DNA from 2 places in the Ruminococcus gauvreauii genome. Region 1 is predicted to be linked to the other one. Evidence: predicted binding sites of a transcription regulator. Region 1 holds the regulator's gene; the other holds the start of a gene.
The links. The regulator Rex, encoded in region 1, represses fermentation and respiration genes when NADH is low (regulators of the CRP and FNR family bind a similar motif). The targets are predictions, from matches to a motif close to ATTGTTAANNNNTTAACAAT.
Positions count from the first base shown of each region.

Region 2: NQ502_RS18180 (acyl-CoA dehydrogenase) is a predicted target of Rex. The motif match lies at 10,731-10,750, and genes of this name have one in related genera.

Region 1 is NZ_CP102290.1:37,882-53,627, reverse strand. It holds gene NQ502_RS00275 (YicC/YloC family endoribonuclease) at 1-566, shown strand, start outside; gene NQ502_RS00270 (DUF370 domain-containing protein) at 580-855, shown strand; gene gmk (guanylate kinase) at 845-1,471, shown strand; gene rpoZ (DNA-directed RNA polymerase subunit omega) at 1,491-1,757, shown strand; gene rimO (30S ribosomal protein S12 methylthiotransferase RimO) at 1,844-3,181, shown strand; gene pgsA (CDP-diacylglycerol--glycerol-3-phosphate 3-phosphatidyltransferase) at 3,165-3,704, shown strand; gene NQ502_RS00245 (competence/damage-inducible protein A) at 3,721-4,980, shown strand; gene NQ502_RS00240 (hypothetical protein) at 5,013-5,288, opposite strand; gene NQ502_RS00235 (hypothetical protein) at 5,292-5,642, opposite strand; gene NQ502_RS00230 (hypothetical protein) at 5,754-5,912, shown strand; gene NQ502_RS00225 (hypothetical protein) at 5,938-6,186, opposite strand; gene NQ502_RS00220 (S8 family peptidase) at 6,257-7,954, opposite strand; gene NQ502_RS00215 (S8 family peptidase) at 8,162-9,001, shown strand; gene NQ502_RS00210 (NADP-dependent isocitrate dehydrogenase) at 9,077-10,279, shown strand; gene abc-f (ribosomal protection-like ABC-F family protein) at 10,334-12,244, opposite strand; gene NQ502_RS00200 (redox-sensing transcriptional repressor Rex) at 12,396-13,049, shown strand; gene NQ502_RS00195 (bifunctional ADP-dependent NAD(P)H-hydrate dehydratase/NAD(P)H-hydrate epimerase) at 13,121-14,635, shown strand; gene alr (alanine racemase) at 14,632-15,746, shown strand, end outside.
Region 2 is NZ_CP102290.1:3,879,884-3,895,629, forward strand. It holds gene NQ502_RS18125 (GH25 family lysozyme) at 1-83, shown strand, start outside; gene NQ502_RS18130 (MATE family efflux transporter) at 134-1,492, opposite strand; gene NQ502_RS18135 (helix-turn-helix transcriptional regulator) at 1,651-2,601, shown strand; tRNA gene NQ502_RS18140 (tRNA-Thr) at 2,774-2,846, opposite strand; gene NQ502_RS18145 (glutamate-cysteine ligase family protein) at 2,943-4,190, shown strand; gene NQ502_RS18150 (ATP-grasp domain-containing protein) at 4,171-5,490, shown strand; gene cbiQ (cobalt ECF transporter T component CbiQ) at 5,601-6,419, shown strand; gene NQ502_RS18160 (energy-coupling factor ABC transporter ATP-binding protein) at 6,431-7,255, shown strand; gene NQ502_RS18165 (acyl-CoA dehydrogenase) at 7,467-8,606, shown strand; gene acrB (acryloyl-CoA reductase electron transfer subunit gamma) at 8,623-9,423, shown strand; gene acrA (acryloyl-CoA reductase electron transfer subunit beta) at 9,441-10,577, shown strand; gene NQ502_RS18180 (acyl-CoA dehydrogenase) at 10,879-12,030, shown strand; gene acrB (acryloyl-CoA reductase electron transfer subunit gamma) at 12,049-12,849, shown strand; gene acrA (acryloyl-CoA reductase electron transfer subunit beta) at 12,867-14,003, shown strand; gene NQ502_RS18195 (4-hydroxyphenylacetate 3-hydroxylase family protein) at 14,026-15,477, shown strand; gene NQ502_RS18200 (hypothetical protein) at 15,474-15,746, shown strand, end outside.

The DNA of each region.
Region 1 (15,746 bases):
TCACGGTTTCCGGTCTGTCGCGTTATCCGGAGGTTTTTACCATGGAAGAACAGCCGGCTGATGAGGAAGAACTCTGGGGAATTCTGGAACAGGCACTCAGAAATGCCGCAAAAGCATTCTCCTCTTCCAGGGAAAAAGAGGGAGCAGATCTTAAGAACGACCTGCTTGAGAAACTGGAAGGAATGCAGGAGAAGGTTGCCGCAATCGAGGTCCGTTCCCCGGAAATCATGAAGGAATACCGCGAAAAGCTGGAAAAGAAACTCGGTGAGCTGCTGGAAGACAATCAGATCGAGGAGTCCAGAATTGCCGCGGAAGTTATACTGTTTGCAGACAAGATCTGTACAGACGAGGAAACCGTCAGACTGAAGAGTCACATTGACAACATGAGACACGTATTGTCGGACGGAGACGGCATCGGAAGAAAGCTGGATTTTATCGCACAGGAGATGAACCGGGAAGCCAATACGATCCTGTCCAAAGCAAATGATCTGGAGACTTCCAATATCGCGATAGACCTTAAGACAGAGATTGAAAAGGTGCGGGAACAGATTCAGAACATTGAATAAGTGAGGAATCATTTTGACTAGACTGATTAATATCGGATTTGGCAACGTCATCAACGCAGAGAAAATAGTCGCTGTTGTGAGCCCGGATGCGGCTCCCGTCAAACGCATGGTACAGCACGCCAAAGAGAACGGCAATATTATCGATGCAACCCAGGGACGGCGTACGAAAGCTGTAGTGATCACGGAAGAAAATTTTGTGGTCCTCTCTGCCTTGCAGGCGGAGACGATCAGCAAGCGTGTGAATACGGGACGCACAGCGGACGAAAAAGGGGATAGCTATGAACCATAAGGGAATTTTAGTGGTGGTGTCCGGATTTTCCGGCTCAGGAAAAGGAACTTTGATGAACCGTCTGATGGAAAAATACGATAATTATGCACTCTCAGTGTCGGCGACAACAAGATCTCCGAGAGCGGGAGAATGTGACGGAAGGGAATATTTTTTTAAAACGCAGGAAGAGTTTAAAGAAATGATTCAGGAGGATGCATTTATTGAATATGCCCGTTACGTAGATAATTATTATGGTACTCCAAAGAAATATGTCCAGGAGCAGCTTGATTCCGGGAGAGACGTGATCCTGGAGATTGAGATGCAGGGGGCACTGAAAGTCAAGGAAAAGATGCCGGAGACACTGCTGATCTTTGTGACGCCGCCCAGCGTACAGGAGCTGAAAAGGAGACTGCAGGGACGGGGAACGGAGTCCGGCGAGATCATCGATGCGCGCATGGCACAGGCGAAAGAGGAAGTAAAGTTTATGGAATTTTACGACCACGTACTGGTCAATGAGACAAATCAGGAGGAATCCTGTGTCGATGAGATGCATCAGGTGATTCAATGCGCACATACGAAAACTTCTCAGAACAGAGAATTTATCGAACATATCAGGGAACAATTGAAAGAGGTATAGTGAAAGGAGACTGAAAATTATGATCCATCCATCATATTCGGAATTAATGCAGGTGATCAACAAGGATATCGACGCTGATGAGGCACCGCTGGTAAACAGCCGTTATTCGATCGTCCTGGCTACCAGTAAACGGGCAAGACAGATCATCAGCGGTGCAGAACCGTTTGTCAGAGCTGGAGGCAAGAAACCGCTGTCGATTGCAGTGGAAGAGATGTATGACGGGAAAGTGAAGATTCTTCCGGAGGATTTCGAAGCAGAAGAGGGCGACGGAACAGAAGAATTTTAAGAACCGTAAGAGCAAGCTGTTACGCAGTCGCTGACTGTTGTAGCAGCTTTCTTCAAAAGATACAAAATTCTAAAAGGAGCAAAATCATGCAAATTTTATTTATCTCGCTTGGCTGTGATAAAAACCTTGTAGATTCCGAGGAGATGCTGGGGTTATTGGAGAACAGGGGATATACCGTCACAGACGATGAGACGGCTGCAGACATCATTGTTGTAAATACCTGCTGTTTCATTCACGATGCCAGGGAAGAGAGCATCCAGACGATACTGGATATGGCGAAGTACCGTACGGAAGGAAGGGCAAAGGCGCTGGTTGTGACGGGATGCCTTGCACAGCGCTATCAGGAAGAAATTCGGCAGGAGATCCCGGAAGTGGATGCCGTACTCGGAACCGCCAGCTATGATGAGATAGCGGATGCTCTGGATGAAGTGCTACGGGGGAATGCCTATACATCGTTTCAGGATATCGACCGTCTTCCTGATGTGGATGCGGGGCGTCTCATCACAACAGGCGGCGCATATGAATATCTGAAAATAGCGGAGGGTTGTGAAAAACACTGTACTTACTGTATCATACCCAGGATACGCGGAGGCTACCGGAGCGTGCCGATGGAGAAACTTCTCACACAGGCGCGGTATCTGGCGGAGGCCGGGGTTAAGGAACTGATCGTGATTGCCCAGGAGACAACGCTCTACGGCAAAGATCTTTACGGAGAAAAGTCGCTGCACCGGCTGCTGCGGGAGCTCTGCCGCATTGACGGCCTGGTTTGGATCCGTCTCATGTACTGCTACCCGGAAGAGATCTATCCTGAGCTGATCCGGACGATCAGGGAGGAACCGAAGATCTGCCATTATATGGATATTCCGATTCAGCACTGCAGCGACCAGATACTGAAACGGATGGGACGCAGAACTTCAAAGCAGGATCTGGAAAAAATTATCACAGAAATCCGGGAACAGATACCCGACATGGTGCTTCGGACCACACTGATCACCGGCTTTCCGGGAGAGACAAAGGAAGATCATGAGGAATTGAAACAGTTTGTTGCCGATATGGCATTCGACCGCCTTGGTGTCTTTACTTACTCTCCGGAAGAAGATACACCAGCCGCCTCCATGGCAGATCAGATTGCGGAGGAGGTCAAGGAGGAACGTCAGGCGGAATTGATGGAACTGCAGCAGGATGTGTCACTGGAGCTCGGTGAAGAGCGGGTCGGACAGAAACTGTTCGTGTTTATCGAAGGGAAAGTGGCGGATGAGGATGCGTATGTGGGCAGGACATATGCCGACGCACCGGGGATCGACGGATACATATTCGTCAATACACAGACGCCGCTGATGACGGGGGATTTTGTACAGGTGACCGTGACCGGGTCGCTTGAATATGATTTGATTGGAGAAATAGCCGATGAATACACCGAATAAGCTGACATTGCTTCGTGTTATTATGATACCGTTTTTTGTTGTTTTTATGCTGGTGCCGATAGCGGGACCACATACCAAATGGATTTCCCTGGCGCTCTTTATTGTCGCCAGCCTGACTGATGCACTCGATGGCTATCTGGCAAGAAGAGACAACCTGGTTACAAATTTCGGGAAGTTTATGGATCCGCTCGCTGACAAGCTTTTAGTCTGCTCGGCATTAATTTGTTTGATCGAGCTGGATAAAATACCGTCCTGGGTGGTTATCATTATTATAGCAAGAGAATTTATCATCAGCGGTTTTCGTCTGATCGCATCGGACAACGGCATCGTCATTGCGGCCAGCTACTGGGGAAAAGCAAAGACGATCTCTCAGATGGTGATGATCATTCTTTTGATCGCTGATCTGGGAAGCGTATTCGGCACACTGGAACAGATTTTTATCTATCTGTCTCTGGCTCTGACCGTTGTTTCCCTGATCGATTATCTGTTGAAAAATAGAAGCGTATTAACCATGCAGAGCTGATTTAGGAGGGATACAAATGGTTGCAGAACTGGTTACAGTCGGAACAGAAATACTGCTCGGCAATATTGTAAATACCAACGCCGCATATTTATCGGAAATGTGCGCAAAACTTGGACTTACGGTTTACTATGAAACATCGGTCGGCGATAATCCCGAGCGCATGCTGCAGACAATACAAACAGCGGTTGAACGTTCAGACATCGTGATTCTGTCAGGGGGTCTCGGACCGACGAAGGATGATATCACAAAGGATATTGCGGCGCGCGTCATGGGAAAAGAACTCGTTGAGGATCCTCATACGAGAGATCGGATCCAGCAATATTTCGATAATCTGAGCATTAAACGGCCGGAAGTGAAGATCACAGAGAACAACTGGTGCCAGGCGATGATCCCAAAAGGCGCTGTTGTGCTGGACAACGAAAACGGAACGGCTCCTGGACTTATCATAGAAGAGGGAGAAAAGACCGTAATCCTGCTGCCGGGACCGCCGAATGAGCTGAAGCCGATGTTTGAGCGCCAGGTTTATCCTTATCTGCAGGAGAAGCAGCCGGAAGTCATCGTATCACAGATGGTGAAAATCTGCGGGATCGGCGAGAGTATGGTGGAGACCATGATCGAGGACCTGATCGACGGACAGAGCAATCCAACCATTGCTCCTTATGCTAAAACAGGTGAAGTCCACCTGAGGATCACAGCAAAAGCAAAGTCAAACGGAGAGGCAAAAAAACTGATCAAACCTGTGCTGCGTGAACTGAAACTGCGGTTCGGCAAGAATATCTATGCAACGGAAGAGAAGAAGTCGCTGGAGGAGGCCGTCGTAGATTTGCTGAGAGACAAGAACATGACCCTTACCTGCGCGGAGTCCTGTACCGGCGGTGCACTGTCTGCGCGCATTGTCAACGTATCCGGTGCTTCTGATGTGTTTAAGCAGGGATTTGTCACGTATTCCAATAAAGCGAAGCGCAAATACCTCATGGTTAAGAAGTCAACGCTGAAAATGTACGGGGCAGTCAGTGAGAAGACGGCAAAGGAAATGGCAAAAGGCGGATGCTTTACAACAGGTTCCGACGTATGCGTAGGGATTACCGGAATTGCAGGGCCTGGCGGCGGAACTTCAGATAAACCGGTGGGACTGGTCTATATCGGCTGCTGTGTAGACGGACATATAACTGTCAGAGAGTATCATTTTAATGGAAACCGATCGAAAATCAGGGAACAGGCAGTTGTCTATGCGCTGACTTTGCTCCGCGACTGTATCCTGCAAAGTTATTCATAAACAGCACCATAAGAAAAAAGGGACGAAAGTCCCTATTTTTTTATGGTTTTCAGCAGTGTCAGCATTTTTTCAATCTGTGCGGCTTCTTTTTTTGATTTACCGCTTTTCAGAACCTCCACGATCATATCCATCTCTTCCGGAGAAAATGTCATACCGCTCTTTTTGGACTGCTGCATGGCCATCATTAAAAAGGGCATCATATCCTGTTTGCTTTTTCCTTCACCCTGAGAGGCCAGGGACTGAAGCATCTGTAGTTTTGCCATATCCATTGATGCGAGATTCGGGTGTTTCATCCAATCCTGATCCATATCCTATTCCTCCTCCTCCATATTCTGAAGCATCATAAACATCTGGGCAGTCTGAAACGCATTAAGCATACCATCAATGGAATCGTGCAGAGATCCGCTGGTGTACTGCTGAATATCACGCAGCATCTCTTCCGGAGAAACTGTAGTCTCTTCGGATGACATGATCGACATATCCATGTGAGGCTGATTAAACATCGACATTGTTTTTCTCAATTCCATAAATTTTGTCAAAAGAGAGAGTGTTTTTCTGCCATTTGGGGACACATAGGGAATGGCGGCTTTCATCATCTGAAGACTGTCGTCGTTGACCATCTGGTCGAGTGTTGTCATTTGCGGGGTGCTTTTTTCTTTCATGGCACAACCTTTTATTTTTTTAAATCTTATGATTTTATTATCTACTATATGACAGGTTCAGGAATTTTGACATATGATATTAGAAAATGATATGGAGGTTCAGGATTTGTCATGGACGAAAAAAAGAAAAAACTGATTGTTGAAGGGAATGCTCTTTATGAAATAGATATGGAATGCGTGGAACATAAAAAAGACAGGATGCGCGATATGAAAAATGGCGGATTCAGAAAGAAACGAAGAGATACAGAAAGAAAGGCGCCGGGGAGATAATCCCCGGCGCCTTTTGGTATGATCATTATCCGCAGATGGAGCCGCATCCGCCGCAGCAGAAGAGCAGAAGGATAATCAGCAGACAGCAGTTGTCACCGCCGAATCCGCCGCCGCAGCCACCGCCGCAGCCACAGCTGTCGCCATTGCCACAGCAGCAGAGAAGCAGGATGATCCAGATAATGGAATTACATCCGCCGCCTCCGAAACAAGAATTACCGGAATCACATCCGGAATCACATCCACATCCACAGTTTGTAGCAGCTAAATCACTCATGTAAAGTTCCTCCAAATTTTGTTTACACTCCATCATATGTAAATCGGTTCCGTGTTGCTACAAAAAAAGTTCAGGTTTCGAAAAAAGATGTAAACGAACGATAAACATTCAGTTTTCCGTAGCCCCATTCGCGGTTGGGATATACGATTCCTGGGTCCCGTACAGTACCCCGGATCAGAAAATCTCTGATTTCAGCAGAGTTGAACAGCAGAAAAGGACTGCGTTTCAGTCCCCACTCCATGACAAGTGCGGCACTTCCGGCCGTCAGGCCCGCTGCAAGGCAGGAACCGGTGCGTGTTGTCAGATTGCCGCGTGCATTCATTCCGGTCAGACCGACTCCCGGTGCGCAGAAATCAGGTTTTTGTACATCCAAAGTCGTATTTCCGCGGCCCGAATTCAGGTACAGGCTGTTGCTGTATGCGTCATACGTTCCTGTTGCAATGATATTGGACGCATCGGATGGCGCCGTAAGAGTGGTATAGGCATCCGGCTTGAGGAACACGATATCCGGTTCTGTGAATCCATAAACCGGAAGCCACATGTGAAAGGAGCCGAAGAGAACACGGGGCCCGTAGACTCTGACCCGCCAGATTCCCGGGGATGGGCGGCGAAAACGCATGAAGATAAGCTGACTGCCTGTGACAGCCTGGATCGTTTCATAGTGCACTTCGATCGTGGTGGGATCTAAAATAAAACCTGCATTTACCGTATTGTTCAGCCCAAATGGTATCCGTGAGACAACTTCACCGGTGGGGGAGACGAAGCCTACAGAGAATGCATCGGGAGAGCGCACCCATGTTTCGAGGAAAAATCCAGGGGATCCTTCAGGGACCAGAATCTCTACGGTCTCATAGGAGACGCTTTCCGGAAGTTCTCCGTAGTAGTGGTGAGCGCGTCCCGCCTCATTACCACATGCCGCCACAACAGCATTCGTGATCAGCGTGCTCGTTCCGGACAATACAACAGACAGCGGCATCCCGCCGGCATGGTCGCCCTGATTGCTTCCGAGTCCGATACATACCACCAGCGGGATCTGAAGTTCCATGGCAAGATTTCTCAGATAGGAATAAGCCATGATAATATCCGTTTCCTGGAAAACCGGGTCCGTCCCGGAGTAATAAAAGAATTCTTTCAGATAATCTTTAGCTTCCTTCAGCTTTACCATTGCAATCATGGATTCGGGCGCTGCACCGATAAAGTTTTCCTCCGGAAGTGCAGAACCCGCCGTGACACTTGCCAGAAATGTGCCATGTCCATTTGTGTCAGTGGAGGGCACGACATCAAGAGGATTATCAGCCTGAAGGGCCTGATTGATCTCTTCCCGGCGATATTCCGTGCCGTATGGGAAATGCCGGGGGGTAGCCCCGCCCTGCAGGCTCTGATCCCAGATGGCCTCGATTCTTGTATTTCCGGCAGCATCACGGAATACCCGGTTGGTATAATCAATTCCGGTATCAATGAAACCGATCAGTACCCCCGATCCTGTAAGATTCAGGTTGGTAAGATTCTGTACCTGTGTGATTCCTGAGATCTCCAGGCTGGTGGTGTCCTGCAGCATAAAAAGATTCGGAATGGTATTGTACCTTGTATACTCAAAAAGTGCTGTGTTCCTGGGAGCGGGAACATTGAGAAGAGAATATGCACTATCCATTTCAAGCAGCCTGATCTCCGGAAGGATATCAGACAGAGTCGAGAGATCAAATATGGAAGGGATAATGTAATCATAATAATCGTTGGAGACAATTGCTTCCTGTAAAGAATTTGGCATTATGTGTAGTCCTGTTTTTTTACTATCCTATGCAGGAACATATACGGTCAATCAGAAAGTTTTATCCGCGCTGCAGGAAACGGGGCAGGATGTGCCCCTGTTGAATACGTTAATATTAGTAACAGTTCAGGACGGCGGGGAAATTGGTGCAGAAAGATGCGCCGTCCTGAACAGCTGCTAATATTAAATAAGCAAGAAGGTCTATGTATGAAAGTTAATAAGTATACGGGGAAAGGCATCGGTGTAGCTGTGTTGGACACCGGAATCTTTCCCCATACTGATTTCGATAACAGAATCTTGTATTTTCAGGATTTCGTACAGAAGAAGCCGGAGCCCTATGATGATAACGGTCACGGCACACATGTGTCCGGTATTATAGCAGGAAGCGGAAGAGCCTGCGGCGGAAAATGGCACGGCATGGCTCCGGGATGTCATCTGATAGGCTTAAAAGTGCTTGACAAGGCGGGAAATGGAATGCAGCAGAATACACTGCGCGCACTCGACTGGATCAGAAGATATCATGACAGATTCCATATCCGCATTGTCAATATATCCGTCGGATCAATCACACAGAATCAGCGGCAGCACGATGAACTGATACGTTCCGTTGAGGCAATCTGGGATCTGGGAATTGTTGTTGTGGCAGCGGCAGGAAACGGCGGACCAAGACCGGGAAGCATCACGGCACCCGGAAGCAGTAAAAAAGTAATCACCGTAGGATCAAGCGATATGCTCGATGCGCATCATCTGCTTTCCGGCATAGGGCCGACAGCAGAATGTGTCTGCAAACCGGATATCGTCTGCAGGGGTCATGAGATACTGTCGTGCTCCGCAGCGCCATCCGGTACGGAGTACGTGAGAAAAAGCGGCACTTCCATGTCCACACCGTATATTTCAGGGGCGATAGCACTCGCACTGGAAAGAGATCCGCTGCTCACAAATGTGGAAGTCAAGATGATGCTGCGGGACTGTGCCAGAGATCTTGGGTTCTCACACAATCAGCAGGGGTGGGGAGAATTTGATTTTGAGAAATTTATGAACTATTGACAATTATCCGACATTTGCATACAATAGAGAGCGTGTAAAGAATTGTACAATCAGGCATGGATACAGGAGGATACTATGGAAAAAATCAAGATGACGACCCCGCTGGTGGAGATGGACGGAGATGAGATGACGCGGATTCTCTGGCAGATGATCAAGGAAGAACTGCTGCTGCCGTTCATCGATCTGAAGACAGAATATTACGATCTGGGTCTGAAACATAGAAACGATACAGATGACCAGGTGACTGTGGACTCTGCAAATGCAACGAAGAAATACGGAGTTGCAGTCAAGTGCGCCACGATCACACCCAATGCAGCAAGAATGACAGAATATGATTTAAAGGAAATGTATAAAAGCCCGAACGGAACAATCCGTGCAATGCTGGACGGGACTGTATTCCGCGCACCGATCGTTGTCAAAGGTATTGAACCCTGCGTGAAAAACTGGAAAAAACCGATTACGCTCGCAAGGCATGCATATGGGGATGTCTACAAGAATACGGAAATGATCGTACCGGGACCCGGAAAAGTAGAACTGGTATATACTGCCGAGGACGGATCCGAGACCAGAGAACTTGTTCATAATTTTGCAGGGCCGGGCATCGCTCAGGGAATGCATAACTTAGACAATTCCATCGAAAGCTTTGCAAAGAGCTGTTTCAACTACGCCCTGGACATCAAACAGGATCTCTGGTTTGCGACGAAAGACACGATTTCCAAGAAATACGATCATACGTTCAAAGACATTTTCCAGGAGATCTACGATCGTGAATATAAGGAGAAATTCGAAGCAGCAGGCATTGAGTATTTCTACACACTGATCGACGATGCCGTTGCACGCGTGATGAAAGCAGAAGGCGGATTTATCTGGGCGTGCAAGAATTACGATGGTGATGTGATGAGTGATATGGTATCCTCCGCCTTCGGTTCGCTTGCCATGATGACATCTGTCCTCGTCTCACCTCACGGATATTTTGAATATGAGGCGGCGCACGGAACCGTTCAGCGCCATTACTACAAACATTTAAACGGAGAAGAAACCTCAACAAACTCTGTGGCAACGATCTTTGCATGGACCGGTGCTCTCAGAAAGAGAGGGGAGATGGATGGCATTTCTGAACTGTGCGGGTTTGCGGACAGACTGGAAAAGGCCACACTCACAACGATCGAAAATGGTAAGATGACAAAAGATCTTGCCCTTATCACATCCATACAGGATCCGACGGTGCTCAACAGCAGAGATTTTATACTGGAGATCCGCAAAGAGCTTGAAAAGTAAACAGCAATTGCAGGAGGCGGCTGATTTGATATCAACCGCCCCTTTTTTCACGATTTATTCCGCAAGCATTTCCCACTGTTCATACAGATCCTCCAGCCTGAGTGAAATGTCCGCCTGCTCTGATGACAGTTCGATGCACTTCGCAGGATCCGTTGCCACGTCCGGCAAAATAAGTTTCTCATCAATTTCACTGCTGCGTTTTTCCAGAGCAGTAATTTCCGATTCCACTCTCTTCAGTTCATTTTCACGTTTCCGCCTGCGGGCCTGTTCTTCTTTCTGCTGCTGCCAGGAGACCTTTGTCTCAGACGTTTCCGCCGGTGTTTCTTCCGTTGATTTGCCCGCTGTACAGCGAAGGGTGAGTTCGTCCTTTTTCTCAAGATAATAATCGTAATTTCCGATATAATTGACGAACGTTTCGTTTACGAGATCCAGAATGCGTGTCGCCGTCTGATTGATAAAATAACGGTCGTGTGACACATACAATACGGTTCCGGTATACTGGTTCAGCGCCTGCTCGAGAATTTCCTTTGATGTGATGTCCAGGTGGTTTGTAGGCTCATCCAGAATCAGGAAATTCGCATTGGACAGCATCAGTTTTGCGAGCGAGACACGGCCCCGCTCCCCGCCGCTTAAGGTCTTGATCTGCTGAAAGACGTCGTCTCCGGTAAATAAAAATGCAGCGAGCACGTTGCGTATCCGCGTCCCGGTCAGGTCAGGAAATGCATCGGAGATTTCCTGAAATATGGTCTTTTCCATGTCAAGCACATGATGTTCCTGGTCGTAGTAACCGATATGAACGTTGCTTCCCAGCGTGAAGCGCCCGGCATCCGGTTCCACCAGCTGATTTAATATTTTCAGGATCGTGGTTTTTCCGGTGCCGTTTGCACCGATGACCGCTATCCGTTCACCGCGTTTGACTTCGAAAGAAAGGTCATGGAACAGGCGCAGGCCGGGATACGATTTGGATAGCGATTCGACGGACAGCACGTCGTTTCCGCTTTGAATGCACGGTTCCAGGATCAGACGCATCTCATCGTTGACCTCCCGGGGTTTTTCCAGCACTTCTATTTTTTCCAGCATTTTCTCCCGGCTCTCCGCACGCTTGACGGATTTTTCGCGGTTGAAAGATTTCAGTTTGGCGATCACTTCCTCCTGGTGACGTATTTCCTGCTGCTGGTTCAGATACGCTTTGATTTTTGCCTCACGCACCTGTGTACGCTTTTTTGCGTAATCAGAATAATTGCCGGTATACGTTGTCAGGACGGATTGTTCCAGTTCGAAGACCTTTGTCACAATGCGGTCAATAAAATAGCGGTCATGTGAGACGATCAGGACCGCTCCGGGATAATGCTGCAAAAATGATTCCAGCCATGCAATGGAGTCAATGTCGAGATGATTCGTAGGTTCATCCAGCAGAAGCACGTCGGGTTTCTGCAACAGCAGTTTCCCGAGTGCGACACGCGTCTTCTGACCGCCGGACAGCGTACTTATGGTTTTGGAAAAGTCTTCATCCTCGAAACCGAGACCTTTCAGCACACCTGTAACCTCACTTCTGCAGGCATAACCATTTTCAAGTTCGAAGGCCTCGCAAACCCGGTGATAGCTCTCCATCAGGCGCTCAAGCTCCTGCCCCTCAAGGGTCTTCATGGCTGATTCCATCTGCCGCATGGTTTCCTCCATCTGAAGAACGGGGCGTTTGATTTCCAGTACTTCATCGTAAATGGAAGCGCTGCTGTTCATATCCTGATGCTGTGCGAGATATCCCAGCGTCTTGTTTTTTGCCAGGATCACCTCGCCGCCGTCTTTTGAAATTTCACCTGCAATGATCTTCAGCATGGTGGATTTTCCGGTACCGTTTGCACCGACGAGAGCAGTTTTCTCATGATCTTCAATGTGAAAGGAAGCGTCATGTAAAATAACGTTTGTTCCAAAAGATTTTTCTATATTATGGCATGATAATATCATTCGTAATTGTATCTCCTTATCTTAAAATCTGCTGACTCCAACATCATTATATGAAAAGTATGAAAAAAATACAAGAAAAACAGCGTTCTGTTTGACAAACTTATAACAAAAAGATATAATAAAATGAGGTTTAAGACAGGAGGATCTGGTTGTGGACGGAAAGGGAATTTCCAAAGCGGTCATCACGAGGTTACCAAGATATTACCGTTATCTGGGCGAACTGCTGGAGAATGGTGTGGAACGCATCTCGTCCAACGATTTGAGTAAACAGATGAAGGTAACAGCTTCGCAGATTCGTCAGGATCTGAACAACTTCGGCGGTTTTGGCCAACAGGGATATGGTTATAATGTGAGGTTTCTCTATAATGAGATTGGCAGAATTTTGGGACTCGACCACGTACATTCCATGATTATCATCGGTGCCGGTCATTTGGGCCAGGCTCTTGCCAATTACGTAAAATTTGAGAAGCGGGGTTTTAAGATTATCGGCATTTTTGATATCAATCCGAATCTGAAGGGAAGCATGGTACGCGGGATCGGCATACAGATGCTGGATGAACTTCCTAAGTTTCTGGAGGAATACACAGTAGAGATCGCAACACTCACGATTCCGAAAGACAGTGCACGGGAGGTCGCAGAACTTCTGGTTGCCAATGGCATCAAAGCGATCTGGAATTTTGCACATATCGATTTGAATCTGGTCCTCCCTTCAGATATTATCGTAGAAAATGTACATCTGTCAGAAAGCCTGATGAGGCTTTCCTATAACCTGACACATGCGGAAAATAAGCAGAAAAAAATGTAGAGGATGTTGTACCTGCGGATGCGAGAAGGCGGATCGGGTACAACATTATTTTGCTTTTTGGGAGGAGTATGATGAGACGTGTTGTAACCACACAGCAGATGAAAGAAGCAGATGAATACACGATCAGAAAGATGGGAATACCGTCACTGGTTCTTATGGAGCGGGCGGCGCTTGCCTGTGTCGATGTGCTGAAACGGGAATTTCCGCTGGAACGTGTTTTGGTACTGTGCGGAACCGGAAATAACGGCGGTGACGGGATCGCCATCGGACGCATCCTGCATCTGGCGGGGTATGACGTGACTATATGCCTGACAGGAAATGACGCGCATCGCAGCGAAGAAAATAAAACACAGAAAGAAATTGCAGAAAATTATGGTACAACCTTTGTAAACAACCCGGACCCGGCTGAATATACTACTATAGTAGATTCCGTTTTCGGAATCGGTTTGTCGCGGGAGCTTTCTTCCCAGTACTGCGAGCTGTTTCAAAAAGTCAACTCGTCGCGTGCAAAAGTGCTGGCTGTGGATATCCCGTCCGGCATACATGGAAATACTGCAGAAATACTGGGGGAAGCCGTGCGTGCGGATGTGACGGTGACCTTTGCATTTGCAAAACCGGGCCTTTTGATGTATCCAGGAGCGGATTTTATCGGCAGGCTGGAAGTCTGTGATATCGGAATCTATGAAGCAGATAATGTTGTCTGTCAGCCGGATATCCGCCAGCTGGATGAAAGGGAACGCGCATGGATAAAACGCCGCAATCCCGGCGGAAACAAAGGCACCTTTGGAAAGATCCTGCTGATCGCGGGATCGGTAAACATGTGCGGAGCATCTTATCTCAGCGGAATGGCCGGGTTTTTGACGGGAGCCGGAATGGTCAAGATCCATACGGTCCGGGAAAACCGTGTGATACTGCAGCAGCAGTTTCCCGAGGCTATGCTGTCCGTATATGATGATACCGACCCGAACCTGTCAGGGCTGGAAGAGGCGATTGGCTGGGCGGATGTGATTGGAATCGGTCCCGGTCTCGGAACCTCACGGACAGCGGAAGAACTTCTGGACCGTGTGCTTGCCGTCTGTCAGGTTCCGCTCGTTATCGATGCAGACGGGCTGAATCTGCTGTCAAGAGATACGGACAGGCTCAGGGAACTGAAATGTCCCTGCATCGTAACGCCTCATCTGGGGGAAATGGGCAGGCTGACCGGAATGGATGTTTCCAGTATCCAGAAGGACCGTCTGAAGACGGCAGCTGAGTTTGCCGGAAATTATCATGTGGTATGCGTACAGAAAGATGCGCGGACGGTCATCGCCGATCCCGAAGGCATGATATTCATCAATACAACGGGGAACAGCGGAATGGCAACAGCCGGAAGCGGAGATGTCCTGACGGGAGTGATCCTGGGACTTTTGGGGACCGGCATGCCGGCGAGGGAGGCGGCAGCCCTCGGGGTCTGGCTGCACGGCTGTGCGGGGGATGCAGCAGCCCGGAAGGTGGGAGAAGCTTCGGTCATGGCCGGTAAGCTTCTGGAAGAGATTCCGGGCTGTATAAGAAATGACAGTAACGATACGGAAGAAGGGAAAGTATGAAATCAGTCAGCAGAATCGCTGCCAGGATTGACCTGGATGCGATAGAAGAGAACTTCAGGCAGATGAGGGCAAATATCGAAGAAGGGACCAGGATGGTGGCTGTCATCAAGGCGGACGGTTACGGCCACGGTGCTGTGAGGATCGCCAGGCTTGTGGAACATTACGATTATCTCTGGGGATTTGCAGTTGCGACAACGGAAGAAGCTGTCCAGCTGCGTGAACACGGGATCAGGAAGCCGGTTATGATCCTGGGATTTGTGTTTGAAGAAGATTATGGGACGGTTGTGAGGTATGACCTGAGACCAACCGTCTTTACGCTCTCCATGGCAAAGGCGCTTTCAGATGCCGGTGGAGAAGAGAAGAAAAAGGTCCATGTACACATAGCACTGGATACGGGAATGAGCCGCATCGGCTTTTCTGATACGGAGGAGAGTGTCCGGCAGATACAAGACATCTACAGACTTCCCTGGATCAGTGTTGAAGGTATGTTTACACACTTTGCAAGGGCTGATGAAGTTTCGCTGGAACCTGCCCGCCTGCAGCTGGAGCGTTACCTGAAATTTCAGACCATGCTCGAAAACGCGGGAATTGATGTCGGACTGAGACACTGCAGCAACAGTGCGGGCATCATGCAGTTTCCGGAGGCAAATCTGGATCTGGTACGGGCCGGCATCAGTATTTATGGGCTCTATCCGTCGAACGAGGTCTGCAGGGAACCGGTACATCTGACGCCCGCCATGAGCCTGATCAGCCATATCTCTTATCTCAAGACACTGGACGCAGGAGTGGCAGTCAGTTACGGCGGTACATATATTACAGAAAAGAAAACAAAGGTTGCGACGATACCGGTTGGATATGCGGACGGTTATGCCAGAACACTCTCCAACAAGGGGTATGTACTGATTCGCGGCAGGCGTGCACCGATCATCGGCCGAGTCTGTATGGATCAGTTTATGGTCGACGTTACACAGATAGAGGGCGTGCGGGAACTTGATAAAGTAACACTGATCGGACAAGACGGTTCGGAACGGATCACGATGGAACTGCTGGGGGAACTCTCCGGCCGGTTCAATTATGAATTCGCATGCTGTATCAACAAACGGGTGCCGCG
Region 2 (15,746 bases), 300 kb from region 1:
ACCAGAAGGAGAGAGAAGGCGCAGCAGGTCCGGTAGACGGAATCTGCGGTGAAAAAACATGGGCTGATCTGATCGCTTTGTAATCTTCAGCAAAACCTTTTTGCGGGCGACAACAGTAGTTCAAAAACAGTAGTTATCTTGTAATATTCTTTAGCCAACCGTATTTCCGATAATGGATAATGGCGGCGGGCAGCTTGACAACTTCATCTAAGTTGATAATCAGGAATACAACGACGACGGGGAGATTCCAATAAAACGCTGCAAGGAAACCGGCTGGAACAGCAAAAATCCACATGGTGATCGCGTCGCAAATCAAGCCAAACTTAGAATCGCCGCCAGCGGGGAAAATTCCGGCTATCGTCGTCATGTTAATTGCCTTAGCAACCATATAGCAGGCACAGAATAGTAACATCCACATCAGGTATTCGGTCGCCTGGGAGCTTAAAACCGTAACGTTCAAGATCAGAGGTGACAACGCGAGCAGGAGCAGGCAGGACGCCACACCCCCGATGACCGCCATTTTCCAGAGCAGACCGCCGTACTGCTTTGCTTGTTTCAAATTTCCCATGCCCAACTCGTTGCCCACGATAATACCGCCGCCATTGGCAAGGCCTGTACAAAAGCTAACGATCAGATTCTTTACGATATTCGCAATCGAATTGGCGGCCACAGCGTCGCTGCCCAAGTGTCCCATGATAACAGAGTACATGGTGAAGCCACACCCCCACACCAGATAATCCCCCATCATGGGTACTGTATATTTCCAGTAGTCCCGAACTAAAAGCCGGTCTGCTGCAAAACAATACTTGATCCGCAGCCTGATCCGGTTTTTCCGCAGAGATTCCACATAGGCCCACAGCATTTCAATGAGCTTTGAAATAGAGGTGGCAAGGGCAGCGCCCGCAATCCCCATTTTTGGGAAAAAGAGCAGCCCGAAAATCAGCGCGGCATTTAGGAAAATATTGATAACAACGGCGCTTGACCCAATCACCATGCTTTTCATGGCATACCCTGTATTTTTCAAGATACAAAGGAAAATTTGCGATATACCGGTAAAAAGATAGGACGCTGCAACAATACGAAGATAAACGCTGCCTCCTGTTATAAGTTGCGGCTCGCTTGTAAAAATCCGCATTAACTGATCGGGCATGAAAAGGGACGCTAAAAAGAACACCGCCGAAATCAAAAAGGAAACCCTTGTGACATATGCAAATATTTTCTCAATAGCGGTTACGTCACCCTTCCCGTAGTATTGTGCGGCCAAAATGCTTGTTCCCATTGTCAACCCGCCCATAAACAGGTTGAACACAAAGGTGACCTGCCCGGCCAGCGATACCGCCGACAGGGAATCCTGATTGACAAATCCGAGCATGAGAGCGTCCGAAGCACTTACCGCCGCCAGCATAAATTGTTGAAATGCGATTGGCAGAACAAGGGAAAACAGCTTTTTATAAAAGATTGTTTTCCCACCGCCTAACTCTTTTTCCTCCATCGAATAGCCTCCCGTCTGTTTTTCATAACGATCTTTAGTATAGAAGATCGCGGCCAAAGAAACAGCGCCAAATCTTAATATGTACTGTGGCATTTTATCATGTAACGAGGTATAATAAAAATAAGAATCGGGGGGCTTTTAAGTAAAGGAGTGGCAAGGTGGGACAAGAGATTTTATGTGCAGCGGTCGAGAGATTGCGGGAAGAATTTGGGGTGTTGGACTGGACGTATCATAATTGCCCCGGTGAAAATCAAGAGGAAAAAATGTTTTATTGGCCCGGTGCGCCGGAAGATGAAATTATGGTGGTCGTCCATCAGAGCGGCGGGCGGCAGGAGTTGTTTCACCGGCACGATTATTTTTATTTCAATTACACCTATGAGGGCGAATACGATTCGATCAGCTTTAAGTACGATAACCGTATTACGATTCGGGAGGGAGAACTGTATGCAGGCCAGCCCTTTGCCGGTCACGCTCTTTGTGTCCATGACGACAAGGAAACAACGATTATGGGCGTACTGATTCAAAAAGACACGTTTTGTCGGGCATTTTTGCCAATGATTTCTGCAAATACAAAGCTGTTTCATTTTCTGCTTGACCCGTCCACCAATCAATTTTCTGATGAATATATCCATTACAAAATCGAGGACGACTGCAACATACGGGCGCTTCTGGAGATGATGGTGGTAGAGTATGCCAACAGGCGGGAGGACACACAGGTTGTCTTGAAGTCGCTTACATTATCATTTCTCGTTCAGATCGCACGTCAGTATGCCCATGCAAATCGGGAACCTGCAAACGAAAGCCCTTCGGATAAGATCGTACAGTATATCGGGGAACACGTTGATACCGTAACGCTCAAAGAAATTGCAAAGCGTTTTTCGTATCACCCGAATTATGTTTCAACCTTGTTGCACCGGGAAGTTGGGAAGTCCTTTTCTGAAATTTTGTTGGAACTGCGCATGGAACGCGCGGTCATTCTTTTGAAAGAGACAACTTTGCCGGTAGAGGAAATTTGCTCGGTATTGGGGTATAGCAATAGCAGCAATTTTTACAAGGCTTTTCGGAAGTACTACCATGATTCTCCGAGAGAATACATAAAGGGCAGGTAGCTTGTTAAATCACTGATAAACTTGACTTTGCTGATCTGCTGACAGGAATTTTCAATATTGCCTTGTATTAGAGGATATAATGAGGTAGAATCAAATGTAGTTTTGTTAGCAGTCATAAAACGACAAAAGAAAAAGCTCCAAACCTATATGGTTTGAAGCAGTTTTAAAGACAAGCTGGAAAAGGGACTTGAACCCTCGACCCCTTCATTACGAGTGAAGTGCTCTACCGACTGAGCTATTCCAGCGTGTGTGGTTGACACAATGAGTATTATACCGTATTTTGAGAAAAATGCAACCATAATTTATCAATTTTTTAAAAAAATTTTACGAGGTAAAAAGATTTGGAGATACGAAAAGAAAATAAAGATTTGCTGATTAAATATTTTGAGAACGGAAGCAAACGCAATTGTATCGAAAAACTGGGGGTAGAGCTGGAACATCTGATTGTGAAATCAGAGACCGGCGAGAGCGTGACTTACCAGGAAGAGAAAGGGATCGCATATATTCTGGAGCGGATGTCCGGGTATTTCCCATGGCGTTATGAGCCGGAAGGATTTCTGATCGGAATTTATAACGAGGACTATTCCATCAGTCTGGAACCGGCAGGCCAGCTGGAGATCAGTATCAATCCCAGAGAGAATATTACACTTATCTATCGGATCTACAGAATGTTTCTGGAGCAGATTCACCCGATACTGCGAGAATGCGGATACGAAATGCTGACGCTTGGCTACCATCCGAAATCTAAGGTGCGGGATATGCCGCTGATCCCTAAGACAAGATATGAATTTATGGATCGCTATTTCATGGAGACAGGCACATGCGGAATCAATATGATGCGTGGGACCGCAGCAACGCAGGTATCGATCGATTACTGCAGCGAACAGGATTTTGTACAGAAGATCAGAGCTGCATATATTCTGATGCCGCTTCTGAAACTTCTGACGGACAACACGCCGATCATGGAGGGGGAAATCTATGAAGGGTATATGGCCCGGAGTTATATCTGGGATCATGTAGACCCTGCACGTACGGGGATACCCAGAGGACTTTTTGATGAAGACTTCGGGTTTGCCAGGTATGCAGATTTTCTGCTGGATATGCCTCCTGTCTTCGTTGAGGGTCAGGATGCGCCCATGTATACGGGGCATAAGAGTACGGCGGAGGTCTGGGGCGGGGAACGGCTCAGCCGGCATGACATTGAGCACATCTTATCCATGAATTTTCAGGATGTACGTCTGAAACACTATCTGGAAATACGATATGCTGACAGCATGCCGATCAAATGCGTGCTTGCTTACACCGTTCTTTTGAAAGGTATTTTTTACAATAAAGAGCTGGTAAAAGAGGTCAATGAAAAGTTCACTGCATCGGAGCAGGAAATTTTAAAAGCACAGCATAATCTGATGCAGGACGGATTTGACGGAGACGTATACGGCTATGAAGCGGCAAAGCTTCTGAGTTATTTAATTGAAGCGGCAAAGAATCAGCTTATGGAATCAGAGCAGCTTTCCCTGCTGCCGTTGGAAGAAATACTATATCATAAGAAAACGTTGGCGAGAGAATATTATGAAAACAATATTAAATGAATACAGACAGGAAATAGAAAATCATTTTGAAGAAAACCGGGAGGCAGCGCTTAAAGTCAAGGACTATCTTGAACATTCCTCCGTTGCGTATCACGGCAGGTGCGTGCATACGCTGCATATACCAAAAATCTTTACTGCAGACGTGATAGAACAATATCGCACAATTGTGGCAACAACATACCGAATATTCGAAAAAGTGATCAGGGAATACCTGGCAAACGCTGAATATCGGAAGCTGTTTCCTTTTTCAGATAAACTGGAGCAGCTGATCCTCATACCCAATCTTTATCAGTCGGTGCTTCCCATTGCGCGATTTGACATCTTTTATAATGAAAATGATGGCACGTTCCAATTTTGTGAGATCAATACAGACGGGACGAGCGCGATGAATGAAGACTATGTGTTAAACACGGCGGTTGCTCTTAATCCGGCACATCAGCGGATGAAACAGAAATACTGTTTTAAAACGTTTGAACTGTTTGATAGCTGGGTTGAAACTTTTATAAATATTTATAACAGTTATGAGAAAAAGAAAGAACACCCGTACATTGCGATCGTGGATTTTCTGGAGCACTGCTCCATTACCGAATTTGAGGAGTTTGCACGCAGGTTTCAGAAGGCCGGTTATGAGACGGAAATCTGTGAGATCACAAAACTTAACTATCAAAACGGCGTACTGTATTCTCCGTCAGGACACCCGATCGATGTGATCTACAGGAGGGCTGTTACAACAGACGTCATGGAGCATTACGATGAGGTTCAGGATTTTATCGAGGCTGTGAAGCATCAGGACGTCTGCCTGATCGGCTCTTTCTGCACGCAGATCATCCACAACAAATGGCTGTTTAAGATCATCAGGGAGCGGGAGACGATGTCATTTCTGACGCCGGAAGAACAGGAATTTGTCATGGAACACGTTCCGGCTACGGAGCTCCTGGACGATCGGGCAGAAACACTTGAAACCGTATTGGGCACAAAAGACAGATGGATCATCAAACCGCTTGATTCCTACGCGTCCCGAGGGGTGTTTGCAGGGATTGATTATACACAGGAAGAGTGGAAGGACATCGTTTTGCGCCATACGGGTAAAGATTATATTTATCAGGAATATTGTCCGCCGTACCGGACAGATAATATTTATCTGGTGGATGCGGATGCACAGTTCAAACCGTATACGAATATGTCGGGTCTTTTTGTGTATGATGGTGTATTTTCCGGAATCTATTCGCGTCTTTCCGACGGCGGAATCATTTCATCACAGTATAATGAAAAGGCGGTTGCGACGCTGTACGTGAAGTGAGAACTTCGGGATATTCCATTTTGGAATATCCCTTTCATTTACTATAATTTGAAAAACTGATATACTTACCAGAGGATTTTTATTCTGAAGTCATGGTTTTGGAGGAAATAATGTCAAATATACATAAACACCGCCGTAAATTCGGGCATAAACATGGTGAGGGGTTTTCGATTGATTATTATGCTTACATGTCCGGTATCAGGCATTGGAATGCGTCGTTCAAGGTGGCATTTGCATTTTTGACGCTGGTCCTGTGTGTTGCACTGGACAATCCGTTTGTGTCGGCAGTGGTGATACTGGCCATGGGGTGGCTTACCGTGATAAAAGGCGGTGTGAGCCTCCACGATTATCTCTCGTTTATGATGATCCCTGTCATGTTCATGATTTTTGGAAGCTTAGCAATAGCACTGGGAGTTTCTCTGCACCCGACCGGACAGTACTGTCTGGATTTGAATCTGTTTTGTATCTATACATCGGATGAGAGTCTGATGAAGACTGCAGAGATCATGCTGAAGGCATTCGGCGCGATATCGGCGATGTTCATGATGACGCTGTCGACACCGTCAAATGAGATTATTTCGGTACTGCGCAAGGCACACGTGCCGAAACTGATCATAGAGCTGATGAATATGATCTATCGTTTTATTTTTATTCTGACAGAGGTGCAGCGGAAGATGAAGAATTCGGCGCAGTCCAGGCTTGGATATGATGATTTTCGAACATCACTCAAGTCGTTTGGAAATATTGCAAGTAATCTTTTTATTGTATCACTGAAAAAGGCAAACGCCTATTATGATGCGCTGGAGTCCCGGGGTTATACAGGAGAGCTGCTCTTCTGGGAAGAGGAAAAGCCTGTCGGAAAGATGCAGATACTGGCGGCGGGAGTTTTTATCGGACTGCTGGTGTGCATCTGGCTGCTGACAAGGTAAAGGAGACGTACATGAGAGAACCAATCGTTAAAGTGAAAGATCTGCATTTTGCATATGCAGAGGAAAAGGAAGCGCTTCGGGGGATCGATATCAATATCTATCAGGGAGAACGCATCGCCGTCATCGGTTCCAATGGAGCCGGGAAATCCACGTTTTTTCTGAATGTTAACGGTGTCCTGCAGGCGGAGGCGGGAGAAATCTATTTCCGCAACACAAAAATCACAAAGAAAAACCTAAGTGAGCTGCGAAAAAACATAGGAATCGTGTTTCAGGACGCAGATAACCAGATTATTGCCTCTACCGTAATGGCGGAGGTTTCTTTTGGTCCCATGAATCTGCGGCTGCCCAGAGATGAAGTGAAACAGAGGGTGGAAGAGGCCCTTGAATATATGAATATCACAGACTTTAAGGACAGACCCCCTCACTACTTAAGCGGAGGGGAAAAAAAGAGGGTGAGCATTGCGGATATTATTGCAATGAAATCTGAGATCATAATTTTCGATGAACCCACCGCAGCGCTGGATCCGATGAATGCCCAGATGCTGGAAGAAGTGCTGGACAAACTGCAGAAAGAGGGAAAGACGATGCTGATCTCCACGCATGATGTGGATTTTGCTTACCGCTGGGCGGAACGCGCAGTGGTTTTCTGCGACGGCGAGATTATTGCAGACGGTACGCCGCTGGAGGTTTTCCTGGATGACAGCGTGGTGAAGAGGGCCAATCTGAAACGTCCGATGATGCTGGAGGTATATGAGGGACTGGTCACTTCCGGTCATCTGCCGGATGAGAAAAAATACCCCAAAACACCGGAGGAATTAAAGCAAATACTGGCATAATAACAGCCTTTTTTGCGAATGCTGCCCTTTTTGCGAATGCCGTGTTTTTTGTTATTGCAAATAGTAAACATTTATAGTAAAATCAACATGAATGCTAACCGATGGAACATAATCACTTTATTGATACAGAAAATATAGACAATATCAACTATTCAGAGTGATCCTTCCTATCAAATAGGAATTATCCATCACATTTCAAGGAGGTAGAAATATGGAATTCAAGTTATCCCGTGAACAGGAACTTGTTCGTAAGATGGTCCGCGAATTCACAGAGACTGAGGTTGCTCCCATCGCTGCTGAAACTGACAGAACGAGTCAGTATCCCGCAAAGACTATCGACGACCTTTTCCGCTATGGAATTATGGGTATGATCGTACCGAAAGAGTACGGCGGAGCAGGTGCTGATGACCTGTCCGGAGCTATTGCAATTGAAGAACTTTCCAAAGCATGTGCATCTACAGGCGATATTGTGGCGACACATAACGGATTGTGCTGCGGTCCTATCATCAGCTATGGTACAGAAGAGCAGAAGAAAAAATATCTTCCGATGCTGACAAAAGAACGTAAGGTCGGTGCTTTCTGTCTGACAGAGGCAGATGCCGGTTCCGACGCATCCAAGGGAACGACGACTGCTGTTCTCGACGGAGATCATTACATATTAAATGGTTCTAAAATCTTTATTACAAACGGTTATGTAGCAGACATCTTCATTGTATTTGCCATGACGGATCGTTCCAAGGGAACAAAAGGCATCTCTGCATTTATCGTTGAGAAAGATTTCCCGGGATTTTTAGTAGGCAAACACGAAGTTAAGATGGGCCTTCACGGCTCACCGACATCCGAGATCATTTTCCAGGATTGTATCGTTCCGAAGGAGAACCTGCTCGGCGTGGAAGGCAAAGGATTCGGTATCGCTATGGCTACACTGGACGGCGGACGTATCGGTATTGCCGCTCAGGCTCTCGGTATCGCAGAAGGTGCTTACAAAGAGGCTATGGATTTTGCGAAAGTTCGTGTTCAGTTTGGCAGACCGATCTCCAAATTCCAGAATTCCCAGTTTGTATTTGCTGATATGCATGTTGGCATTGAAGCAGGCAGGCTGCTCACCTACAAGGCGGCGATCGCTAAAAGCACACAGAAACGTTTTACTCTGGAAGCTGCTACGGCGAAACTGTTCTGCTCTGAGCTGGCTAACAAGACAGCTACAAAAGCACTTCAGATGTGTGGTGGATATGGTTACACCAACGATTATCCGCTTGAACGTATGATGCGTGATGCCAAGATCACAGAGATCTATGAAGGAACATCTGAGATCCAGCGTGTCGTAATTTCCGGAAATATTCTGAATTAAGGAGGAGATACGAGTCATGAAAATAATTGTTTGTGTAAAACAGGTACCAGATACCTCCGGCAAACTCGCAGTGAATCCAGACGGAACACTGAACCGGGCTTCCATGGAGACAATCACAAACCCTGACGACCTGAACGCTGTTGAGGCAGCGCTGAAGTTAAAAGACGAGACAGGCTGCGAAGTGATCGCAGTGACAATGGGCCCGCCGCCGGCAGAAGGAATGCTGCGTGAGATCATGGCCCGCGGAGCAGACAGAGGAGTACTGATCTCCGCACGTGAGTTCGGCGGATCCGATACATACGCAACATCCCAGATCATCGCAGCAGCGATCGAACATATCGGTCTTGAGAAAGACGACATCGTATTCTGCGGACGCCAGGCAATCGACGGAGATACCGCACAGGTAGGCCCGCAGATCGCAGAGAAACTGAATCTGCCGCAGGTAACATACGCACAGGATATCTGTAAGGACGGGGACACACTGACCGTACAGCGTGCACTGGAAGACGGATATATGACGATCAAAGTACAGACTCCATGTATGATCACATGCATCAAAGAGCTGAACGAGCCGCGTTACATGAGCATTGGCGGAATCTATGAAGCATATGAGAAGCCGATGGAAGTGTTTGATTACAACACACTGAAAGACAGCCCGCTCATCGATGTGAATAACATCGGGCTTGCAGGTTCTCCGACAAACATCCTGACATCCTTCACACCGCCGCAGAAGGGGGCAGGTCAGATGCTTGAGGGCGCAGACCAGGAAACATGTGATAAACTGGCAGGAATGCTCGCTGAGAAACATATGATCTAAGAGAGGAGAAAGAGGACATGCAAAATTTCGATAGTAGTAATGTATCTGCTTTTAAGGACGTATGGGTATTCTGCGAGCAGAGAGAAGGAAAACTGATGCCGACTGACTTCGAGCTTCTGTCCGAAGGACGTCGTCTGGCGGATGAACTTGGAGTAAAACTGGTAGGGCTTCTTCTTGGAGACAACGTAGAGGGCCTTGCAAAAGAGCTGGGTGGATACGGAGCGGACAAAGTGATCGTAGCAGATCATCAGCTGCTTGGGGTATACACGACAGACGGATATACAAAAGTAATCTGTGATATTATCGCAGAAGAGAAACCGGAGATTTTCCTGATCGGTGCATCGAACATCGGCCGTGACCTGGGACCGCGCTGTGCAGCACGACTCCACACGGGACTGTGTGCAGACTGTACGCATCTGGATGTAGACGTAGCAAACTATCAGGAGTTTTTGAGAAACAATTCGGTACTGCCGGAAGACAGAATCACAAAGACGAATACAGCAAGAGTGCTGGGACAGCCTCATGATGTAGCGAAAGACCTGAAGATGACGCGTCCGGCATTCGGAGGAAACCTGATGGCGACGATCATCTGCCCGAGATTCCGTCCGTCGATGGCAACAGTAAGGCCAGGCGTGCTGAAGAAAGGTGCATTTGACGAAGCGAAGGCGAATGCAGTAGAAGTAGTAAAAGCAAACGTAGAGCTGTCAGAAGCAGATATGCAGACAGAGGTTGTAGAGGTAGTGAAGGCAGCGAAGAAGCTGGTAGACCTGGTAGGAGCAGAGTATGTGGTATCCGTAGGCCGTGGTATTTCTTCCAACGTAGAAGAGGGAATCAAGATCGCACACGATCTGGCAGATGCACTCGGCGGCGTAGTGGGAGGATCCCGTGCGGCGATCGACAGCGGTTGGCTGACAGCGGACCATCAGGTAGGCCAGACAGGAAAGACAGTACATCCGAAGATCTACGTGGCACTTGGAATTTCGGGAGCGATCCAGCACAAAGCGGGAATGCAGGAATCAGAGTGCATCATCGCAGTCAACAAAAATGCGTCAGCGCCGATCTTTGAGATTGCGGATTACGGAATCACGGGAGACCTGTTCAAGGTAGCCCCGATGCTGGTGGAAGCGATCAAAGCTGCGAAAGCTGCGAAATAAGATTATGAAAGAAGGCTCAGCGTCCAGACATAAACGGAAGGGCAGTCTGGGTCTTTTTCATTAGGCAGGAGACGGACAGCATTGCTGTTTTTTGGTATTCTCAGGAAAATTTTCATGAAAAAGAAAAACTTCATGTGAAATACCTACAAAAATATTGATTTTTTATTAACAAACAGCTATAATATTTTTATGAGAAGTTTTACCCGGGGAAAGCTGGGCTGTGAACCGGAAAACTTGACGGGAAGTTATAAGGCTGAGGTGTAACCCCCAAAAAAACATAAAGTAAAAGGAGATAATGACTGTGAACTTTCAACTAACAAAGGAACAAGAACTTGTCAGAAAAATGGTTGCAGAATTCGCTGAAAACGAAGTGAAACCTATTGCTGCAGAAATTGATGTCACAGAAAAATTCCCAATGGAAAATGTACAGAAACTTTTCCGTTATGGCGTTATGGGAATGAACATGCCTAAAGAATACGGCGGAGCAGGAGCTGACGATGTTGCCTATGCGATGGCAGTGGAAGAGCTCGCTAAGAAGTGTGCAGCAACGGCTGTAATCGTTGCAGCTCATAACTCACTTGCATGCTGGCCGATTCTGAAGTTCGGCACAGAGGAGCAGAAGAAAAAATATCTGACTCAGATGACAAGCGGCACGATCGGTGCGTTCTGTCTGACAGAGCCGGAGGCAGGTACAGATGCGGCAGCGCAGCAGACAACAGCTGTTCTTGACGGAGATCATTATGTACTGAACGGCAACAAAATCTTTATCACAAACGGTGGTGTTGCGGATATCTTTGTTGTATTTGCGATGACAGACCCTTCCAAGGGAACAAGAGGCATCTCTGCATTTATCGTTGAGTCTTCTTACCCTGGATTCTCCCGCGGACAGGTGGAAGACAAGATGGGCATCCGTGCTTCTTCTACAACAGAGATTGTTTTCGAAGACTGTATCGTTCCGAAGGAGAACCTGCTCGGCGCAGAAGGAAAAGGCTACGGCGTTGCCATGGCTACACTGGACGGCGGACGTATCGGTATTGCCGCTCAGGCTCTCGGTATTGCACAGGGCGCACAGGATGAACTCGTATCCTACGTACAGCAGAGAGTTCAGTTCGGCAAACCGCTTTCTAAATTCCAGAATACACAGTTCCAGATTGCCGATATGGAAGCACGTATCTGTGCAGCACGCTGGCTGGTATATGACGCTGCGAGCAGAAAATATTTAAGTTCCCAGGGACAGAAAATTTCTTATGGAAAAGAATCTGCGATGGCTAAATTATTTGCTGCAGAGACAGCTATGGCCGTCACAACGAAAGTTGTTCAGCTCCATGGTGGTTACGGATATATTAAAGAATACCCGGTTGAGCGTATGATGAGAGACGCTAAGATCACAGAGATCTATGAGGGAACATCAGAAGTTCAGAGAATGGTAATCGCTAAAAACGTAATCAAATAAACAGGAGGAAAGATAATCATGAAAATAATTGTTTGTGTAAAACAGGTACCAGATACCTCCGGCAAACTCGCAGTGAATCCAGACGGAACACTGAACCGGGCTTCCATGGAGACAATCACAAACCCTGACGACCTGAACGCTGTTGAGGCAGCGCTGAAGTTAAAAGACGAGACAGGCTGCGAAGTGATCGCAGTGACAATGGGCCCGCCGCCGGCAGAAGGAATGCTGCGTGAGATCATGGCCCGCGGAGCAGACAGAGGAGTACTGATCTCCGCACGTGAGTTCGGCGGATCCGATACATACGCAACATCCCAGATCATCGCAGCAGCGATCGAACATATCGGTCTTGAGAAAGACGACATCGTATTCTGCGGACGCCAGGCAATCGACGGAGATACCGCACAGGTAGGCCCGCAGATCGCAGAGAAACTGAATCTGCCGCAGGTAACATACGCACAGGATATCTGTAAGGACGGGGACACACTGACCGTACAGCGTGCACTGGAAGACGGATATATGACGATCAAAGTACAGACTCCATGTATGATCACATGCATCAAAGAGCTGAACGAGCCGCGTTACATGAGCATTGGCGGAATCTATGAAGCATATGAGAAGCCGATGGAAGTGTTTGATTACAACACACTGAAAGACAGCCCGCTCATCGATGTGAATAACATCGGGCTTGCAGGTTCTCCGACAAACATCCTGACATCCTTCACACCGCCGCAGAAGGGGGCAGGTCAGATGCTTGAGGGCGCAGACCAGGAAACATGTGATAAACTGGCAGGAATGCTCGCTGAGAAACATATGATCTAAGAGAGGAGAAAGAGGACATGCAAAATTTCGATAGTAGTAATGTATCTGCTTTTAAGGACGTATGGGTATTCTGCGAGCAGAGAGAAGGAAAACTGATGCCGACTGACTTCGAGCTTCTGTCCGAAGGACGTCGTCTGGCGGATGAACTTGGAGTAAAACTGGTAGGGCTTCTTCTTGGAGACAACGTAGAGGGCCTTGCAAAAGAGCTGGGTGGATACGGAGCGGACAAAGTGATCGTAGCAGATCATCAGCTGCTTGGGGTATACACGACAGACGGATATACAAAAGTAATCTGTGATATTATCGCAGAAGAGAAACCGGAGATTTTCCTGATCGGTGCATCGAACATCGGCCGTGACCTGGGACCGCGCTGTGCAGCACGACTCCACACGGGACTGTGTGCAGACTGTACGCATCTGGATGTAGACGTAGCAAACTATCAGGAGTTTTTGAGAAACAATTCGGTACTGCCGGAAGACAGAATCACAAAGACGAATACAGCAAGAGTGCTGGGACAGCCTCATGATGTAGCGAAAGACCTGAAGATGACGCGTCCGGCATTCGGAGGAAACCTGATGGCGACGATCATCTGCCCGAGATTCCGTCCGTCGATGGCAACAGTAAGGCCAGGCGTGCTGAAGAAAGGTGCATTTGACGAAGCGAAGGCGAATGCAGTAGAAGTAGTAAAAGCAAACGTAGAGCTGTCAGAAGCAGATATGCAGACAGAGGTTGTAGAGGTAGTGAAGGCAGCGAAGAAGCTGGTAGACCTGGTAGGAGCAGAGTATGTGGTATCCGTAGGCCGTGGTATTTCTTCCAACGTAGAAGAGGGAATCAAGATCGCACACGATCTGGCAGATGCACTCGGCGGCGTAGTGGGAGGATCCCGTGCGGCGATCGACAGCGGTTGGCTGACAGCGGACCATCAGGTAGGCCAGACAGGAAAGACAGTACATCCGAAGATCTACGTGGCACTTGGAATTTCGGGAGCGATCCAGCACAAAGCGGGAATGCAGGAATCAGAGTGCATCATCGCAGTCAACAAAAATGCGTCAGCGCCGATCTTTGAGATTGCGGATTACGGAATCACGGGAGACCTGTTCAAGGTAGCCCCGATGCTGGTGGAAGCGATCAAAGCTGCGAAAGCTGCGAAATAATACAATTTGGAGGTAATGCCTAATGATGACTCGGGAAGAATACTTTGAGAGTTTAAGAAAATTGAACCTGAAAGTATACATGTTTGGAGAATTAGTGGAAAATCCGGTTGACAATCCCATCATCCGCCCGTCCCTGAATTCGATCGGGATGACTTATGAGCTGGCAAACCAGCCGGAGTATGAGGATTTGATGACTGCTACTTCTTCACTGAACGGTCAGAAGGTCAACCGCTTTACTCATCTTCATCAGAGTACGGAAGATCTTGTGAAAAAAGTTAAAATGTTACGTCTGTTGGGTCAGAAGACCGGATCCTGTTTCCAGAGATGTGTTGGTATGGATGCCAACAATGCGGTTTTCTCTACTACATATGAAATTGATGAGGCTTATGGCACGAACTATCATGAGAATTTTAAGAAATTTTTAAATGATGTTCAGCTGAAGGACCTGGTTGTTGACGGGGCGATGACCGACCCGAAGGGCGACCGTTCCCTGTCACCGAGCAAACAGGCTGACCCGGACAGTTATCTGCGCGTTGTAGAACGCCGTCCGGATGGTGTGGTTGTTCGCGGTGCGAAGGCTCATCAGACCGGTATCGTGAATTCTCACGAAGTTCTTGTAATGCCGACGATTGCAATGAAACCCGATGATAAGGACTATGCAATTTCCTTTGCAGTTCCTACGGATTCCGAAGGTATCTTCATGATTTACGGACGTCAGTCCTGTGATACCCGCAAGACGGAAGAGGGTGCGGACATTGATCTCGGCAATAAAGAGTTCGGAGGACATGAAGCGCTGGTTATCTTTGATAATGTTTTTGTTCCAAATGAACGCATCTTTATGAACGGAGAGACGGAATTTGCCGGCATGCTGGTAGAACGTTTCTCAGGATATCACCGTCAGAGTTATGGCGGATGTAAAGTTGGTGTGGGTGATGTCCTGATCGGCGCTACGGCTCTGGCAGCAGATTACAACGGTGCGGCAAAAGCCTCCCACGTAAAAGATAAACTGATTGAGATGACACATCTCAACGAGACATTGTTCAGCTGCGGGGTTGCGTGCTCCTGTGAAGGCTGCAAGACGAAATCAGGAAACTATATCATCGACTTGCTGCTGGCAAATGTCTGCAAACAGAATATTACCAGATTCCCTTATGAGATCGTACGTCTTGCGGAAGATATCGCAGGCGGACTGATGGTTACCCTGCCGTCAGAAAAAGACTTTAATACAGCAGAACTGAAACCATATATTGAAAAATATCTGGTCGGTGTGGAAGGTGTATCTGTGGAAGACAGAATGAGGATTATGCGCCTTATCGAAAACATTTCACTCGGAACAGCGGCTGTGGGATACCGCACGGAGTCTATGCACGGGGCAGGTTCTCCTCAGGCTCAGCGTATCATGATCTCGCGTCAGAGCAATCTGGAACAGAAGAAAGAACTGGCAAAGAATATTGCCAACATTAAAAAAGATTGACTTTAGGAATTAAATATTGCGGCGGCTGCAACCCGGTATATGACCGGGTGGCCGCTGTAAATGAACTGAAAGAATCTTTGAAAGACCTGGAGATTTCCTTTACGTCTTACCGTGCAGAAGAAACGTATGATGCTTGTCTGCTGGTGAGGGGATGTAATCGGGATTGTGTGTCAGATAAAGAATTTTCTAATTGCAGACAGATGTGGATAGCTGTCTGCGGAGAAGATTTTTTAATAATTAAAAGTGAACTTCGCGCGTACTTTCAGGCC